3 regions of the Paenibacillus sp. FSL R5-0914 genome follow, and region 3 is predicted to be linked to each of the others. Evidence: riboswitches for the same ligand, from Rfam matches in the RefSeq annotation. Region 3 holds a riboswitch; each other region holds the start of a gene.
What was found. Region 3 has a riboswitch for cyclic di-GMP ahead of MKX60_RS01495 (choice-of-anchor A family protein). Riboswitches for the same ligand answer to the same signal wherever they lie in the genome.
Positions count from the first base shown of each region.

Region 1: it holds a riboswitch for cyclic di-GMP, as region 3 does, so the genes downstream of both, MKX60_RS00735 (transglutaminase-like domain-containing protein) here and MKX60_RS01495 (choice-of-anchor A family protein) in region 3, are expected to answer to the same signal.
Region 2: it holds a riboswitch for cyclic di-GMP, as region 3 does, so the genes downstream of both, MKX60_RS30720 (DUF6612 family protein) here and MKX60_RS01495 (choice-of-anchor A family protein) in region 3, are expected to answer to the same signal.

Region 1 is NZ_JBBORH010000001.1:187,351-192,959, forward strand. It holds rRNA gene MKX60_RS00730 (16S ribosomal RNA) at 1-549, opposite strand, end outside; gene MKX60_RS00735 (transglutaminase-like domain-containing protein) at 922-1,731, opposite strand; cyclic di-GMP riboswitch class I at 1,745-1,825, opposite strand; cyclic di-GMP riboswitch class I at 1,934-2,014, opposite strand; gene MKX60_RS00740 (class D sortase) at 2,139-2,789, opposite strand; gene MKX60_RS00745 (GtrA family protein) at 2,824-3,228, opposite strand; gene MKX60_RS00750 (glycosyltransferase family 2 protein) at 3,218-4,198, opposite strand; gene MKX60_RS00755 (phospholipid carrier-dependent glycosyltransferase) at 4,299-5,609, opposite strand, start outside.
Region 2 is NZ_JBBORH010000005.1:81,812-87,420, reverse strand. It holds gene MKX60_RS30735 (NAD(P)/FAD-dependent oxidoreductase) at 1-130, opposite strand, end outside; gene MKX60_RS30730 (FprA family A-type flavoprotein) at 147-1,385, opposite strand; gene MKX60_RS30725 (CapA family protein) at 1,655-2,671, shown strand; gene MKX60_RS30720 (DUF6612 family protein) at 2,753-3,601, opposite strand; cyclic di-GMP riboswitch class I at 3,719-3,810, opposite strand; gene MKX60_RS30715 (RNA polymerase sigma factor) at 4,015-4,533, shown strand; gene MKX60_RS30710 (DUF4179 domain-containing protein) at 4,517-5,609, shown strand, end outside.
Region 3 is NZ_JBBORH010000001.1:352,144-357,752, forward strand. It holds gene MKX60_RS01490 (alpha/beta hydrolase) at 1-227, opposite strand, end outside; gene MKX60_RS01495 (choice-of-anchor A family protein) at 400-2,130, opposite strand; cyclic di-GMP riboswitch class I at 2,241-2,331, opposite strand; gene MKX60_RS01500 (hypothetical protein) at 2,824-3,216, shown strand; gene MKX60_RS01505 (hypothetical protein) at 3,472-3,708, opposite strand; gene MKX60_RS01510 (hypothetical protein) at 3,824-3,946, opposite strand; gene MKX60_RS01515 (peptidase G2 autoproteolytic cleavage domain-containing protein) at 4,177-5,609, shown strand, end outside.

The DNA.
Region 1 (5,609 bases), 160 kb from region 3:
CGTATTACCGCGGCTGCTGGCACGTAGTTAGCCGGGGCTTTCTTCTCAGGTACCGTCACTCCGGTAGCAGTTACTCTACCGGACGTTCTTCCCTGGCAACAGAGCTTTACGATCCGAAAACCTTCATCACTCACGCGGCGTTGCTCCGTCAGACTTTCGTCCATTGCGGAAGATTCCCTACTGCTGCCTCCCGTAGGAGTCTGGGCCGTGTCTCAGTCCCAGTGTGGCCGTTCACCCTCTCAGGTCGGCTACGCATCGTCGCCTTGGTGGGCCGTTACCCCACCAACTAGCTAATGCGCCGCAGGCCCATCCCTCAGTGACAGATTGCTCCGTCTTTCATTCTTTCTTCAGGAGAAAAAAGAAATTATCCGGTATTAGCTACCGTTTCCGGTAGTTATCCCAGTCTAAGGGGCAGGTTGCCTACGTGTTACTCACCCGTCCGCCGCTAAGTTACTTTGAAAGCAAGCTTCCAAAGTAACTCCGCTCGACTTGCATGTATTAGGCACGCCGCCAGCGTTCGTCCTGAGCCAGGATCAAACTCTCCAATTAGTATTGAAAAGAGCGATATGCTCATTTTGAAACATCTGACGAGAAAATTAATTCTCTAAATTTTGGATTTCACTTTCGTGATTTCCTACTCACTCGTTGTTCAGTTTTCAAAGATCAAGTTCTCGTTGACGCCGTTTAATGTCTCAGCAGCAACTCTTATAATATATCATGTTGTTCTCAGTAATGCAAGCTTTATTTTTCGAAAGCCGTTTATATAACTCTCTCAAACATTGCCTGTACGCTGTCTAACAACGCTTAACTATAATAACCTATCTATTCATAGAAAAGCAACCCCTAATAGAAAAATAAACAACTAGCTTAATAATTAAGCTAGTTGTTTATTTAATAGAGTTATGAATCTAGCGATGCAAATTAATAGTATTTTGCTGCAGTATACTTACTTGAAGCCTTAATAAAATCCGTATTCTTCTTACTCTTCGCTGACGATGCATCTACCGTTGTATCAATAGTAACCCATTTCCCATCCATCAACACTTCATTCCATGCATGGTATTGCGTAACGTAGCTAGTATTCCCCATCACCAATTTAGCAGGCACATCTACACTACGCAGCATTGCGGCAAAAAGAGAAGCATAGTCATAGCAGATTCCTTTTTTAGTATTCAAAGTGTTGTTAATGTTCGGAATGTAATCTGTTGTTACGTTATTAGCAAGAGAATAATCGTATTGTACATTAGCAACTATATAGTTATAGATTGCCTTAACTTTCTCTTCATCTGTTGTTTTGCCTTTTGTAAGCTCTTTTGCCTTAAGGATCGCTTTATCAGAAGAACTCCATTTCACATTCTGTACGGAGCCCAAATATACGGAGTTCGAGTCACTCATGGTTACGTCTACTACTTCGGAATATAACGCTTTGTATTTATTGCCGGTTGTGTTCTCAAGAACAGAAACCTTATAAGTACCATTACCTTGTTGTAAAGGGAAGTCCTCAGCTTGTCCAGAAGCATATAAGTTATATGTATAGCTGCTGTTGTCTTTAGTGATCATGAGTTTGATTCTTTTATCTTTCGGAATATCATAGTTAATTCCAATAACACCTTGAGCCACTTTCGATGTAATCAACCAGCTTGCATCTACACTTGCGGCTTGAGCTGTGCTTACCGGAACCGCAGTAATCAGTACGAACAGCGCCACCATCATAAAATAAACCTTTTTCACGGATAAAACCCCTTTCGGTAGCTGGCTGCCATCCTTTCGGGAAGGCCCTTTAGCTTTGCGTCCCTACCTTTCGATAGGTTTGCCGTTATCGTATAAGCTCTATCTGTTCTAATTTCACTAGACAAATTAAGAGAATCAGTCCAAGTAGAAATATGAATCTAAGATTCTTATATATTTTATAAAAACAAAAAAAGCCTCTTCATTCGGTAACTGGCTGCCATCCTTACGGGAAGGCCCTTTAGCTTTGCGTCCCTACCTTTCGATAGGTTTGCCGTTTATCGTGTTTAGCTTTTATAGTCTTATACTACCATATTTATCCTCGTAAACAAGAACAAAATTGCTAGATTTACTATTATTTTATAGTTATTTCTCTGTATTTGAATTCTCTTGTTATTTCTCGTCAACGATTAGGAAAGCTTGGCATGAACAATCAAACGATGTGTAGGATCTACTAGTGGGTCACACGTAATTAGAGTAAGAATTTTATCTTTGTTATTCCCGTCTAGAACAGACACATCACTAGGAAGTACAACAGAAATATCATAAACCTCGTAATTATAGGTCTGATCGCTAGTCTTTACCGAAATCGTATCCCCAATCACAACCTCATTCAATCTGTTAAACAATCTGCCCGTAGTTCTAGCTCTATGTGCAGCTATTGCGGCGTTCCCTATTTCTCCTATTGGAGTTGTTTCTTTCATATGGGCCGCCGCATGCTTCATATTCGCTTTAGTAGCCCCTTCTAATACTGGCAGCTTCAGATCGATCTTATCGATCTCAATTAATGCGATAACTTTGCCACCCACTTCAATTTCCGGTTCCGGCTTTTCTGTTTCTTGCGGCTGTGCTTGTGCATCTAAAGCTGATTCCTCAGCTAGTAGCTGAGTGACCTCGGCATATCTGCTCTTCAGATCAGGTGGTGGAGTACTTTCACTGGTGCTCAGTTCAGCCGATTCTAATAGCTTATCCTGCTGCCAGTCGTTATACCATTCGTTAGCTTTTGGATAGAGCATGATAAGGATCCCCGCCAGTATGAGCACATACGAGAATTTACGCATGATTTTCACCTCCGTAGATTGGTTCTACTGAACTTTAGAATACCCATTTACGACTTCCGAAGAAGTTAATGATCACCGTCACAAACGTTACTAATACCTTAGAGATCAACACTTGAATGCCTAGTTTGTCAGTCAACAGATGCATTAGCAACAACGATATTCCGAGTACTACCAGATTCAGTACGATAAACTTCAGCAACTGCGTCTTATCAAAACCCTCTTTATTGCCACGATCACGATCCTTGAAGGTTACTTTTTTATTCAATATAAAGCTGTTCGCTGTCCCTGCACTATAAGAAATCACCTGTGCCAACGCATATACCATCCCAAGTGAGTTCAGTAATGTGAAGATTACGAAATCAATGAGGGTATTTACCAGACCTACAGCATTAAATTTGAGAAACTGTATGAAAGCAGTCCGAAAGTTCTTATCTGACATCTTTGTAATCCTTCCGGTGATCCACTTCTTCTTCGTTACGATATCCTATGGTCTCACTGACAATATACAACGGTCTATCCTTAGACTCGTCATAAATTCGTCCAATATACTCACCGATTACACCTAACAGCATCAGAACGATACCGTTAAAGAGCAAATTGACCCCTACAATGGAAGCCCAACCTGGAACCGTCCATGAGGTGAAAAAGATTCTTTGAAACAATACGAAGAATAAATAGAGAAAGCTCGAGAAGGAAAGAAAGAATCCGACATACGTAGCAATCTTAAGTGGCTTATGCGAAAAGGAAGTGATCCCATCCAGCGCAAAACGAATCATTTTCTTAAGAGGATACTTAGTTTCTCCTGCAAATCGTTCTTCCCGCTCATATTCCACCATCGTCTGCTTGAAGCCGACCCAGCTCACTAAACCTCTGACATACCGGTTTTTTTCCTTGAGACCTCGCAAGACATCACATACCTTACGATCAATAAGACGAAAATCACCTGTGTCCGTGGGAATGTCTACACTTGTCATGCTGCTGAGCAATCGATAAAAGATCTTGGCCGTTACCTTTTTGAACATCGTTTCTCCACGGCGCTTCAGCCGCTTCGCATACACAACGTCATAGCCCTCTTTCCACTTCTCGATCATTTGCAAAATGACCTCCGGTGGATCTTGAAGGTCAGCGTCAATAACAACAACCGCTTGACCTTCGGCATAGTCCATGCCAGCTGTAATCGCTACCTGATGTCCGAAATTACGCGAGAAGTCAATTAGCTTGACGCATTCATCCCGATCACTGATCTCCCGAATCATCTGGGCCGAACGATCACGACTTCCGTCATTAACGAAGACTAGCTCATAAGTATCGCCGCATTCGTCCATTACTTTTTTCAAACGTTCGTAAGTAACGCTAATTACTTGCTCCTCATTGAACATGGGTACAATTACACTATATCTGGCTTTCACCTTTATTCCTCCTAAAAGCTTTATGGAGCGTTACATCTTTCTGTACTTCATAATAACGCTGTAAGCATAAACTTATTGTTATAGATATTTTTAAAAAATCTTAGAAAACCCAAGATGGGAACCAACGCAGCATATTCTTCACATAATCTCCGCTTACCTGCATCCCTGACAGGACAGGGTAGAACGCGACAAAGAGCAGTAAAGCAACAGCCACATAGACATAACTAACATAACGAGCCTCAGGATATTTGCTATCTAGCAACTTCATTATATATACAATACCAAGAATCATAAAAGGCACCATAGCAAAATAATGGTAGATAAAGGTTTCCCTTGGGACAAGCATCCACGGAACATATTGTGAGAAAAAGGCGATCCAGATCATATAGAGGGTCTTATCTTTGCGTTTCAGTGTAATCCACAGTGTTGCCAGCATTGCGAAAATCCCCGTCCACCAGATAAGCGGATTCCCCATAGTCACTATACTGCTGACCTGACCTTGCGGCAATCCCTCACTGCCACTGAAGAACCAGACGGGTCTCTTCATAAACGGCCATTGCCACCAGGAGGAAGCAAAAGGATGTGTAGCTACAAGCTGACTGTGATAGTTGTACATGTTCTTTTGGGAATCAATCAAGCCTTTTATAGTAAAGCCCTCTGCGGATGCAGATAAACCCGGAACAAAAGATAAACTATAAATAATGACCGGTATGATTACGAAAAATGCAACACAACTAGCTAGCGTAATAATGGTATTTTTCCAGAACGAATTTACGGCTTCGCGACAGGTGCCCAGCAGTTCCTTATCTTTGATCTTCCCTTCCGCGAGCAACCGTCCCGATGCTTGGTATTCTCTGTAGCGCTCGAAGAGCGAGATAGCTAGCATAATGGCCAGCCCAGCTCCTCCGTACAGTACAATCCACTTGGAGGCGACACCAATTCCGAAGAATAGCCCGGACCAGAACAACGGAATTAGCGTTTTTCTTAAGGGCTGCCTGAAGAAATTCATAGTGTAATATCGCTGCATGAAATAAAACATTAACATGATGAAGAATACTCCGTATACATCGATCGTAGAGATTCTTGTTTGTGTGAAATGCATGAAATCCAGTGCGAACAATCCAGCTGCAAGTGCTGCGTATTTGCTCTTTTTAAAGAGACGTAGTGCCATTACATAAATGAGAGGCAGCATGGCAATCCCGAACAATGTTCCGATAATACGCCAGCCGAAAGGATTGACTCCGAACAGTTCCATCCCTACTGCGATCAATAGCTTGCCTAGTGGTGGATGCGTGTTCTCATAAGGCACAATCCCGTGTGTATATTCATAAGCTGTCCGTGCATGGTAGATCTCGTCAAAATAAGTGCTATTCATAAAGTTAGAATATTCAGGGATGAGCGACTGCTCGTC
Region 2 (5,609 bases), on a different contig from region 3:
TCCGGTTATAGGGCAGTTGACTTTCCTCCCCGAGGATCGAAATTTCCGATTCTGCGTCTTGATCACGGATGGCTTTGGCGGCATGAACGGCGGCTACTCCTCCGCCAACAATAACGTAATGTTTTGTCATCCTATGTTCCTCCTCCCTAAAATGAACTCAGCAGCAAATCCGAAACAAATTCAGCCGCATTTTTAATTTTTTGAACTTTCTCAGGCTCTTTCGGGGAAAATCTGATTCGTACAGGGAACTCTACATGTGTCATCCCCGTGGTTTTAATAACCTCAGATGTGCTTTGCACCGTCATGTTTGTTCCATTCAGATAATCCTGAATGACTTCAACGGCTTCACCACTCCAGCCGTAGGAGCCAAAGGCTGCAGCAAGTTTACCTTCCAGATTCATATTGTGCAATTCTTTCAAAATGTTCTCCAGGTTCCCAATCATGTCCGCGTATTTAGTGGAGCTGCCAATAAAGACCGCGTCCGCTGACGTTATGCTGTTCAGAATATCAGTGGCACTACTTTTATCTGCATCCCAGACCTCTGTCTCTATATTATTTTCCTGCAAGCAATCCTGTATGATTTTGGCCATCTTCTTGGTACTGTTTTTGATGGTGGTATATACGATGGTTGCCTTTTTTCCTTGCGTCGTTTTACGGCTCAATGTGGCGTACATCCCGATATATTTACGTATGTCCTTCCGGATCACAAACCCATGGGAAGGAGCGATCATCCGGATCTCAAGATCCTTAACAGCCTCTAACAGGGTTCTTACATATCTTCTGTGAGGATGAATAATTGCTGCGTAATAGCCCTGGAAATCTTCCGTAATATCAAACCCGGCTTCATCGCTGAATAGATTCTCCACCGCAACATGCGTGCTGAAAATATCACAAGGAAATAAGATTTGATCTTCGATACAATAGGTGATCATCGTTTCTGCGGTATGGAGATACGGTGTTTCTTTAAACAGCAGCGTTTTCCCGCCAATATCCAGCTTATCTCCGTCTTTAACCACCAGGAAGTTCCGGCTATGAAGCTTGTACATTTCCTGCAATTCGGGAACAGCAATCTCGGTGCATACGATCGTAGCATTTGCAGCCTTGGCAGCGAGAGCTGCCAGTCCACCAGAGTGATCAGGCTCTGTATGATTAATTACAATGTAATGGATATCTAGAAGATCAATCATTTCACCCAGACACTCGGCATATTCACGTCCGAATTCCATATCTACGGTATCAATGACAGTTGGTTTACCTGTTTTTAATAAATAAGAATTATAGGTAGTTCCTTTTGCCAGAATCAGGCGGTGAAATGGAACCTGGCGGTTATCGATTTTGCCTATCCAGTAAGTATCCTCGGCGATTTTTTTGAATTGTGTACTCATTTCTTTAACCTCCAATGTTTGATTGATAATGTTTATCAACAACCTTATTTTATTATGGCTGCCAAACAAAAAAGAGGATTTGAATCAAATTATGAAAGTTTGAAAAAAATGAACACCTTAAATTTAGACGATCTAAATAAAGTGATTATGCGTTGGGTCACATTTTAAATAAAAAGCCACACAAATGTTTGCACTTCGCCTTAAAGAAAGAATAACCCATAACAACTTTATGCCATATCCTAATGAAAATAATAAAAAGGTGGATATCCATGACTGAAATACAAATAGCTGCTGTGGGAGATCTAATGGTCAAACGTTATATTATTTCGGATGCTAAACAGCCTGACGGAACCTATTCGTTCAGCCCCCTGTTTGCAAAAGTAGCTCCTTATCTGAAACAGGCTGATTTGACGATTGGCAATCTCGAAACCACCTTTGCTGGAAGTGGCCCCGAATGCCGGAAAAGTCCCCGATCAGGCGGTCCGATATTCAAATGTCCAGACGAACTGGCCCCTGCACTTAAGGAAGCCGGATTCGACGTATTAGTAACGGCCAACAATCATTGCATGGATTATGGTGCCCCGGGTCTGGTTCGGACGTTACGAGTTCTGGACCGTAATGGAATCGACCACACGGGAACAGCTAAATCATTAGAAGAATCCAAGAGAACGCTTATTAAAAACGTCAAAGGAATTACGATTGGCATCCTCTCCTACACAGCAGGAACCAACCGAATTCCTGTACCAGTGAGTAAGCCATGGCTGGTTAACCGGATATCTACGCCCAAGATCATTCGGGAGATTCGAGATTTAAAAAAGAAAGTCGATCTAGTCTTGCTTTATCTGCATTTCGGAAGCGAATATCGTTACACTCCAAACAAGAGGCAAAAAGAGCTGGTCAATCTCTTCTTTAAAAATGGCGCCGACATCATACTGGGGTCTCACCCACATGTTCTTCAACCGTTAGCGCTTCGTGGAAAAAAACAATTCGTTATTTACTCATTGGGGAATTTTGTTTCGACTAAACTAATGAATATTCCTTATACACAAAGCGGTATCATTCTTACGCTTAAAATAAAGAAGGATGAAAAAGGACACACGAGTATAACTAACGTAGGTTACATCCCGACTTGTGTAGATCGAAGAATAAAAAGCGGCAGGAAAATTACAGAGATCATCCCCATCCGCGACGCATTAAAGAGAAGCGCCACCGACATAAAAACAGAGCGGCGAAATCTCATGAATCGAATGTTGAAACATACGACAACAATCTTAAAGAAGGAATAGAAACGTTATTAAAATAGAGAATACAGCAAAAAGCGCTGTTCTACAGAACAGCGCTTTTTGCTCAATATGAAATCGACCTTATTATTCTAGTTCGGCCGGTTTTACAATGGTTGTACCTTTGTTATTCTTGGAATATTTAGCTTCGATTTTCGTGTTGTATGTATCTTTTTCTCCGTCACTTGTCAGTACATAACTCAGATCGACTGTCAGCTTTTCCGTTTGCCAGGTCTTAGTATTGACGAATAATTTCCAAGTTACGCTTTTAGGTTGAACAGTCTCACCATCCCAGAGGTTCTCCTGGTCATAGAGTTTGATTATTCCCTTAGCTGCTGTCGGATCGGTTACCGTGAACTGCAGGACGGTCTGAGCACCGGCAGTGCTGACTTTCATAGATTTTTTATAATTTTTTACCGAATCAAGCATGGAAACAGGATCGTATTGACCTTTAGAATAAAAAGAATCCCACTCCATCTTCTCCAGTCCAATCCAATACTGCGCATCAGGATCGATTGGCTCACCGTCATCGTCGTAACCTTCATCTTCAGATTCATCGATCAGTTCACTTCCGTCTACAAGATAGTAAAACTCCTTGTCATTGGCATATAGACTGTACGATGTTTCTAAAAGACTACTATCAACGGTGCCAGCTGCAGCAAAATTCGGCAGTCGATTAATATCCAGCTTCAGTGTGTTAGTGTTGCTGATACGTACCCCACCGCTCTGAATATCCTGTTTTTTGATCACATCTAAGTGAAAATTCTTTATTGCTTTAGAGGCCGCCGTTACTTTGCTAATCATTTGATCCGCGGTTACTGCTGTTGTGGTAGCTGCAGACACGACTTCAGGATTAGACATCCATCCGATCGTTCCGGACAGCAATAAAGCACCTACTGCCAAACTAGTGCCTATTGTTTTGAAAAAACTTTTCATGTACTTCCCCTTTCAGCCCCTTGCGATAATGTAACGCCGTATAGATCGAAATAATAAAAGAGCTCAAAATAGACTACATATTCTTAGAGCTATCCTTTATGCTTCATAAGACATCCCTATGGCGGCCTGGCGATCATTTCCTTCTGTAGAAAGGCTTTAGACCCATGGCTTTGTGTCATCATCTTTCGATGATTTTACCTTTAACGCGGACATTCAATTAGTTTTAATTAGCTTACGGACGCATGTCCCACCGCTAATTTTATCATGGTTATAATTACCTGTAAACGACTTATCTTCCATTCAAATTCGCTATGATGCTCAGAAGAAATACTTCACTCAAAATGAAAAATGAACGATTACATACGCTTATAAGTCTTATTAATGAGAACAGCAAAGACAGGGGGTGCAGCAAAATGTGTGACCGAGAAATTTTCGAGCTCTATAAAGAACAAGTATATTATTTTTGTTACTACTTAATGAAAAATCAGGCAGATGCAGAGGATATTTGCCAAGAGGTATTTGTAAAGGTTATCTTAGCGGATAAGTCTAAGGTAAGAAACTTGAAATCTTGGATTTTACGAATTGCTTCGAATGAGTGCCACAGTGTGATTAAAAGGCGTAAGACGGGGTGGATGAAAGAAGTACGTAATTATTTACTATCCAGGTCTGAGGAATCAAACCCTGTAGAAAAACGGTTGGATCGACAGGAAACTAAAAAAGAATTACAAGGGTTATACAGTCAGCTTCCCGACAAAATCAGAATGGTAGTAGTCCTTCGTTTTATAAACGAATTGACTGTACCCGAGATCTCTAAAGTTATGAGCATACCCGAAGGAACTGTAAAATCCAGACTGAACAAGGGACTTAAAATACTAAATAGAATGGGTGGAACTCAACTAAAGGAGCTGAGTAGTAATGAATCTGTATATTGAAAAAGATAGACATATTCCCCGACCGGATTATGATTTGATGTGGACTACCATTGAACAAGAAGCATATAAACGTCAAAGAAATCTGAATGCCTCCCAGAATACTCCTAGGCCTAATAAAAAGGTTGTTCCTATCAGCATCGTCTTCTCTTGCCTCTTACTTGTCGCCATTCCTGTATTCGCTAGTATGACGATTAATTGGGATAAAATTGGTGGGCGAAGTGTGAGCAATGCATTAAATAACGGCATCGGTCAACAGTATAATCTTCAAGCTTCCAGTTCAGGAGTAACAATGAATTTGAACGGTGTTGTAACTGACGGAGAAAAAATGAAAATGCTGTTATCACTTGATACTAAATCTGATCTATCCCAATATACTGGATTTGCTACAGAGGAAAACACCATGACTAGTGAATCCGGTGCCAAGGCAAAGGTATACGGTTATTTAGAATACGATCCTGAAAGCCAGAAACTCATTGGAGTATATGAGACACCTGATACATTAAAGGATGATAAAAAGGACTACAAGTTTGAAGCACGGAATCTCATTTTTTACCGTAATCAGAATATTCCCTTACAATCTAATCATCAAGCAGGGGATACAATCGATACTGGAGTTAAGCAATATCCAAGCATTCAAATCGAATCCGTTCGACATGTTTCCAATCAAACCATTATCCGTTACAAAGTCGCTGCATCACCATCTGACTTAGGACGGGGTAACCCACATTTGGTAGTTAGTACTGCAGGTCAAGAGAATGAGGCAATTCCAACCATCATGCCTAACGAAGGATCGGATTTATTTATTGAACAGGTTTTCAATATAACTGAATCAGATTGGAAGGAAGCTAGTCTTCATTTTAGTTACATTGAAGAAGCGAAACGTATTTCAGGTACATGGAAGTTCGATTTTAAAGCAGATGGACAAAAAGCAAGTGAGGCGATTTACACTAAGAAACTGTATAACAGTCCTGAATTTCAAGAAAAGACCGGTATAACCTTAGATCAGCTAGTGGTTACCCCTTTGGATATCCAAATTCTAATAGATGAAAATGATTCGCTTAAAAAAGGAATTGTCC
Region 3 (5,609 bases):
TGTAGCCCGTCCTCAGATGTAATCTCCACATTCTCAAAGCTCTGACTGGAGATCCAATCCTTCCCCTCACCCCAAGAAGCCCCGGCAACCGGGGGATCAACCTTCAAATCACGATTATTACTCAGGAATTCCTTCGGTGCTCGTTTAATAGCAATTCCATAAAAGAAAAAGCCCGCATAGATCAGAGCTCCTATGACGATGACAGCGCTAATGAAGAACCATACCAATTCATCTTCCCCGTCCTTTCCTCATATCCGTTGTAAATCAGTATAACATCTACTTAGAATGCGCCAAAATATAACAATCACAACAAAAGAAAACCGCCATCGGAATATGTCCCGAAAGCGGCTTTACTATTCTTCACGGCATAACTTGTATTCAAGCTACAATCACCGTTTATTATTTCTTGCTCGAGAATCTATTTCTCATTAGTAATCCAATAAGTGCAAAACCTAGACCAGTTACATAATAAGGGACTGAACTTGATTCTCCCGTTTTTGGAAGTTCATCCACAGGTGGATTACCTAGCGGGATTGTATCATCCACTACAGCAATATCCTCTGGTGACGGCGTTGGTGTTACTGTCAATACTGGTCCTAATGGAATCTCCTCCTCATCAACAAGTACCTCTGTGTTGCTCGACGGTGTTGGTGTTGATGTTGGTACTGGTGCTGGAGTCGACGAAGCTACAGGGCCCAGCGGCACAGGATCATCATTAACAACGACAGTGCCAATTACAAATGATGGTGTTGGTGTCGGGAACACCGGAGGCTCAGATGTTGGCGTTACTTCTGACGACGGTGTCGGTGTTGGCGTCACTTCCGACGACGGTGTCGGTGTTGGCGTTACTTCCGGCGACGGAGTTGGTGTTGGCGTCACGGTCGGCGTTGGTGTTGGTGTCACGATCGGCGTTGATGTTGGCGTCACGGTCGGCGTTGGTGTTGGCGTCACGATCGGCGTTGGTGTTGGCGTCACGATCGGCGTTGGTGTTGGCGTCACGGTCGGCGTTGGTGTTGGCGTCACGATCGGCGTTGGTGTTGGCGTCACGGTCGGCGTCGGTGTTGGCGTCACGGTCGGCGTTGGTGTTGGCGTCACGATCGGCGTTGGTGTTGGCGTCACGGTCGGCGTTGGTGTTGGCGTCACGGTCGGCGTTGGTGTTGGCGTCACGGTCGGCGTTGGTGTTGGCGTCACGATCGGCGTTGGTGTTGGTGTCACGGTCGGCGTCGGTGTTGGTGTCACGGTCGGCGTCGGTGTTGGTGTCACGGTCGGCGTTGGTGTCGGAGGTGGTTCTTCCCCTCCATATGGATACCAATGCATCTGCACCCCACCAGCAAATCCCTTTGCAATCAGCGTCCCATGCAGTTCACCGGAATTATAAGTTACTTTTGCAAGCGGAGCTAGGATAGTTCCTTCTATTGTTAAACTTCCAATATCAACAGTGCTAGCTTCATAAAAATTAAATAATACCTTGTTAGGGCTACCTCCCCAGATTTGAAAGCTTGGAATGTTAACTGAACTTCCGCTAACGTTAATGATAACTGTGGCGCTATTTGCAATATTAAACTGTAAGCCATTAGCACCAGCGAAATCGGCAGCACTAAGATTAAGAACGTTAAATGGTTCCGGAGCATCAATCGTTATTTTCCCATATTCCTTTTTGAAAGTTCCTATTGTAGCAAGCGAAGAGAATTCATTAGAACGTCCAATAAGAAATTGCTCTTCAGCATCAAAATCAATAGGAGTCCCTTTTCTCGCTGGTTCTTTAAGATCTACACCGTTGCTGGAAAAAACACCACCATAAACGGATGCTCCATGAACAGTCCCATTAGTAAAACTGATGTCATTACCAGCAATAAGAACATCTCCACCTGGATTATCCTTGGATACGCCGTAATTCTGCAAAGTAATATTACCTTTGGCCGCAAGGCGCCCATGAACCTGATCATTAGATTGTTTGAAATCGCCAAAAATAAAAGTATTAAAATTCCCTGCAATACCTAACACAGGTGTAGGAGTATAGGGAAGCACCTCCCCAGCCGCATTTACCAAATGACCTCCAGAAAGACCACTACCTACTGTCAAAATCCCCGCTAATATTAGTGCTAGCAGCGGTTTCATTCTTCTTTTCAAAAAGCACACCTCCTAAATCTATGATTTATATTCAATCAGAATAATTACCAGAAACTCTAAAGGACCTAACAACAAAAAAGACCGCCAAAAAAGAAGTGGAATTCCCTTCTCATGGCAGTCGGACGGTCATAGCGCATTTAAGACACTTTAGACTCCTGGACTTTGCGTCCCACCCTTTCAGGCGGTTTGCTATTATCATGATAATATATGTATTGACTTGCAGATTAGAACTAGCATTTTAAGCATCCTATTAAATAATCGTCTATGACTTTTAATACTTTTGAACTAATAATAGTTTAGCGCTCCATCCCCACAATTGTCAATCAATTCCTTTTGATATTCATACGCGTAAGCAAGCACAAAAAAAAGCGCCTAAAGGCGCTTCACACAAAGGTTTCCCTTTAATTTTAAAGTAACTTTATCCAACCTAATATCGATATCCATAATGGAATACTTAGAATCAAACCAAATACCATTCCACGGCGGAGACTTCCTTCCTCATTCATCCTAATTCTCCCTTTATATAAGTCTGAAGCATTATTTTTTATTATTACAATTTTAATATATTTTATTCTTTCTAATTTAGTTGTGAATTCAATCACATTGGACTAGCTGTTTAGAAATACCATTGATTATTTTTGGAATATCGGGGTAGAATACGAATATACGTTCCCATTAGAGGTGATGAGATTCATGAATAGAGCTGAAAGCAGGGACAACATGCTGGTGAAATCTTATTTATTGCTTCCGATGATTTTATCAGCTTTCGAACGGGACTCCGCCATTCTATCTGCACATTTACGAACACCCACCCCCTATCTGGAGGTTCTTGAAACAGCCGCAGCAGTTGCTACAACAGATCTAAGAGATGTTCGTTCGGAGATGAGAAAACGGGGAATCAAGGTTTATGAGCAGAACAGACTTAACACGGGGATAGAAGCCAAATTTATATGTCGTGGCTACCATGAACGAATGCTGCTGTTAAACGACATTGTCGCTGCCCAAGCTGCCATTCATATGCGCAGATATCTCGGTCTGGATATTTCATCTTTTAAGAGCTATGAAGAGCAGTATCAGATTAAGTGAAGTAGCGAAGAAGCTGCCCCCCTCCCCCATTTAATTAGCGAACAAAAAAATAGGCCTTACCATGGGAGTTGGCAAGACCTGAGAGATTTATACCACAAAACACTGGGGGGTGTTTGGTGTCTTCAATATATACCTTGAACCTGAAAATAAGATGATGCTCACATGAAAATTACATTAAAAAACTTCAATTCGTCGCTTAGGCTAGATCCGGATGCTCCCATAAGCTTAATCTACCTTTAGCCGGGATAGGATAACTCAGCGAAAGATCATTCTCAAGTTTCCAAGCAAAGCGGCCATCACTATAGTCACCAAAATCATATTCGTTCCCCTTATCCATTCCCTCAGGTCCAGTACCGGTGGAACCTCATAACACCCCGTGAGCTGACCTGTCGCAATAATAGCTCCTGTCGGCAAATTATTCGCTGTATGACCATGCTTCGCCAATATCGATTTGAACGGTTCCTGTTCCCATATTTTCTTATCTATACTCATCTGGCATGAATCCCCGACGCTCCACGGTAGGCTAATCTCCTTGACCGAGCTTCGAATTGTTTTTCACCAAGAGCAATCAACTTTGCCCAAGGCTGTCGTATCGTTAAACATCGCATCATACCCATCCCTTCAATCCATCCAGAAGATACAGAAAAGCGCGGTCTCCGAATTCCCGGAATACCGGCTGTATAAGCATTGTAAGAATGCCGGTGAATGGAATTGCCCCCGGACTACGCATTACGAGTGTTCCCCCAGCATATTCTACAAAGTTCTGTATGGTACAGTTTTGTTGCTCATTATAAGGTTCTATAAGGTTTTGTAAAGTTCCTCATGATGGTAGAAGAAATGGTGGAATGATATTCATTCTATCAAACTATTGCGTATATATAAAAATTTAGCAGTATGTCCCTTTCTTAGAAACTATTTCATCCATAATATAGTGATGTATCCAAGGAGAGGAGATGGAACATGTCAAACGGTTGTAATACAAATGCTTACGCTCCCTGTTCAACAGCTGAAGGCAATTCAACTGCAGCAACGGGAGTGGCGTCACACGCAGAAGGCTTTAGAACGCAGGCTGTCGGCGATACTTCCCACACTGAAGGAACATTGACTATATCAAGAGGGTTTGCTTCCCATGCCGAAGGCTTACTCACTCAGGCAAATGGTCACCTGTCACATACAGAAGGAGCAGATACTTCCGCATACGGTCCGGCTTCTCATGCGGAAGGAAGCTCTACTGTAGCTATCGGCGGCGCCGCTCATGCCGAGGGCTTCCGCACTCAGGCAGTAAACGAAGCTTCTCATGTGGAAGGGTCGCTGACCATCGCACGAGGTGCTTCAGCCCATGCGGAGGGTATACAAACTCAGGCGAACGGTCCAGCATCGCACAGTGAAGGATTCAATACATTTTCCGGTATTGATACCGCCCATGCCGAGGGCAACTCGACCGCCGCTACCGGATCCGCCTCTCATGCGGAAGGCTATCGCACTCAGGCAGCGAACGATGCCGCCCATGCCGAGGGCACACTCTCGATCGCAAGAGGTCCATCCTCCCATGCCGAAGGAAAGGAAACCCAGGCAAATGAGAACGCCGCCCATGCGGAAGGGATTGAGAGTATTGCCAGCGGTATCGGTTCACATGCCGAGGGCAGCAGAACCACCGCTACCGGAGGCGCCGCCCATGCGGAAGGCTTTTTAACCGAGGCAAGCGAGGACGCCGCGCATGCAGAAGGGATTGAGAGTATTGCCAGCGGTGTCGGTTCACATGCTGAAGGCAACTTCACCGCCGCTACCAAAACCGCTGCCCATGCGGAAGGCTTTAGCACTCAGGCAAACGATAGCGCCGCGCATGCAGAAGGGATTGGGAGTATTGCTGATGGTTTCGGTTCACATGCCGAGGGTAATTCGACCACCGCTATCGGATCCGCCTCTCATGCGGAAGGTCGTCGCACTCGGGCGGCGAACGATTCCGCCCATGCGGAGGGGATGGACTCGATCGCGAGTGGTCCATCTTCCCATGCCGAAGGCCAAGGTACTGAAGCATCGGGACTAAATTCACATGCGGAAGGCTTTCGAACCCGAGCCACCAATAACATGACCCATGCTGAAGGGGCGATTAATGTTGCCAGCGGTCCCATTTCGCATGCCGAAGGACAATTAAATACAGCCAACGGAAATATATCTCACGTGGAAGGAAGCAACAATACAGCAGGTGGTGCCGTCTCACACGTTGAAGGCCAGCAGAATATCTCTGTTGCTGATTTATCTCATGTCGAAGGATTAAACAATGTGGCGAACCATTTCGGGTCACATATCATGGGCACGAACGGGGCTACCCGGTTCCCCTTATCCTGGCATCTGGCCAACGGCCTAGTTGTCGGTCCAACGCTTAATGCCGC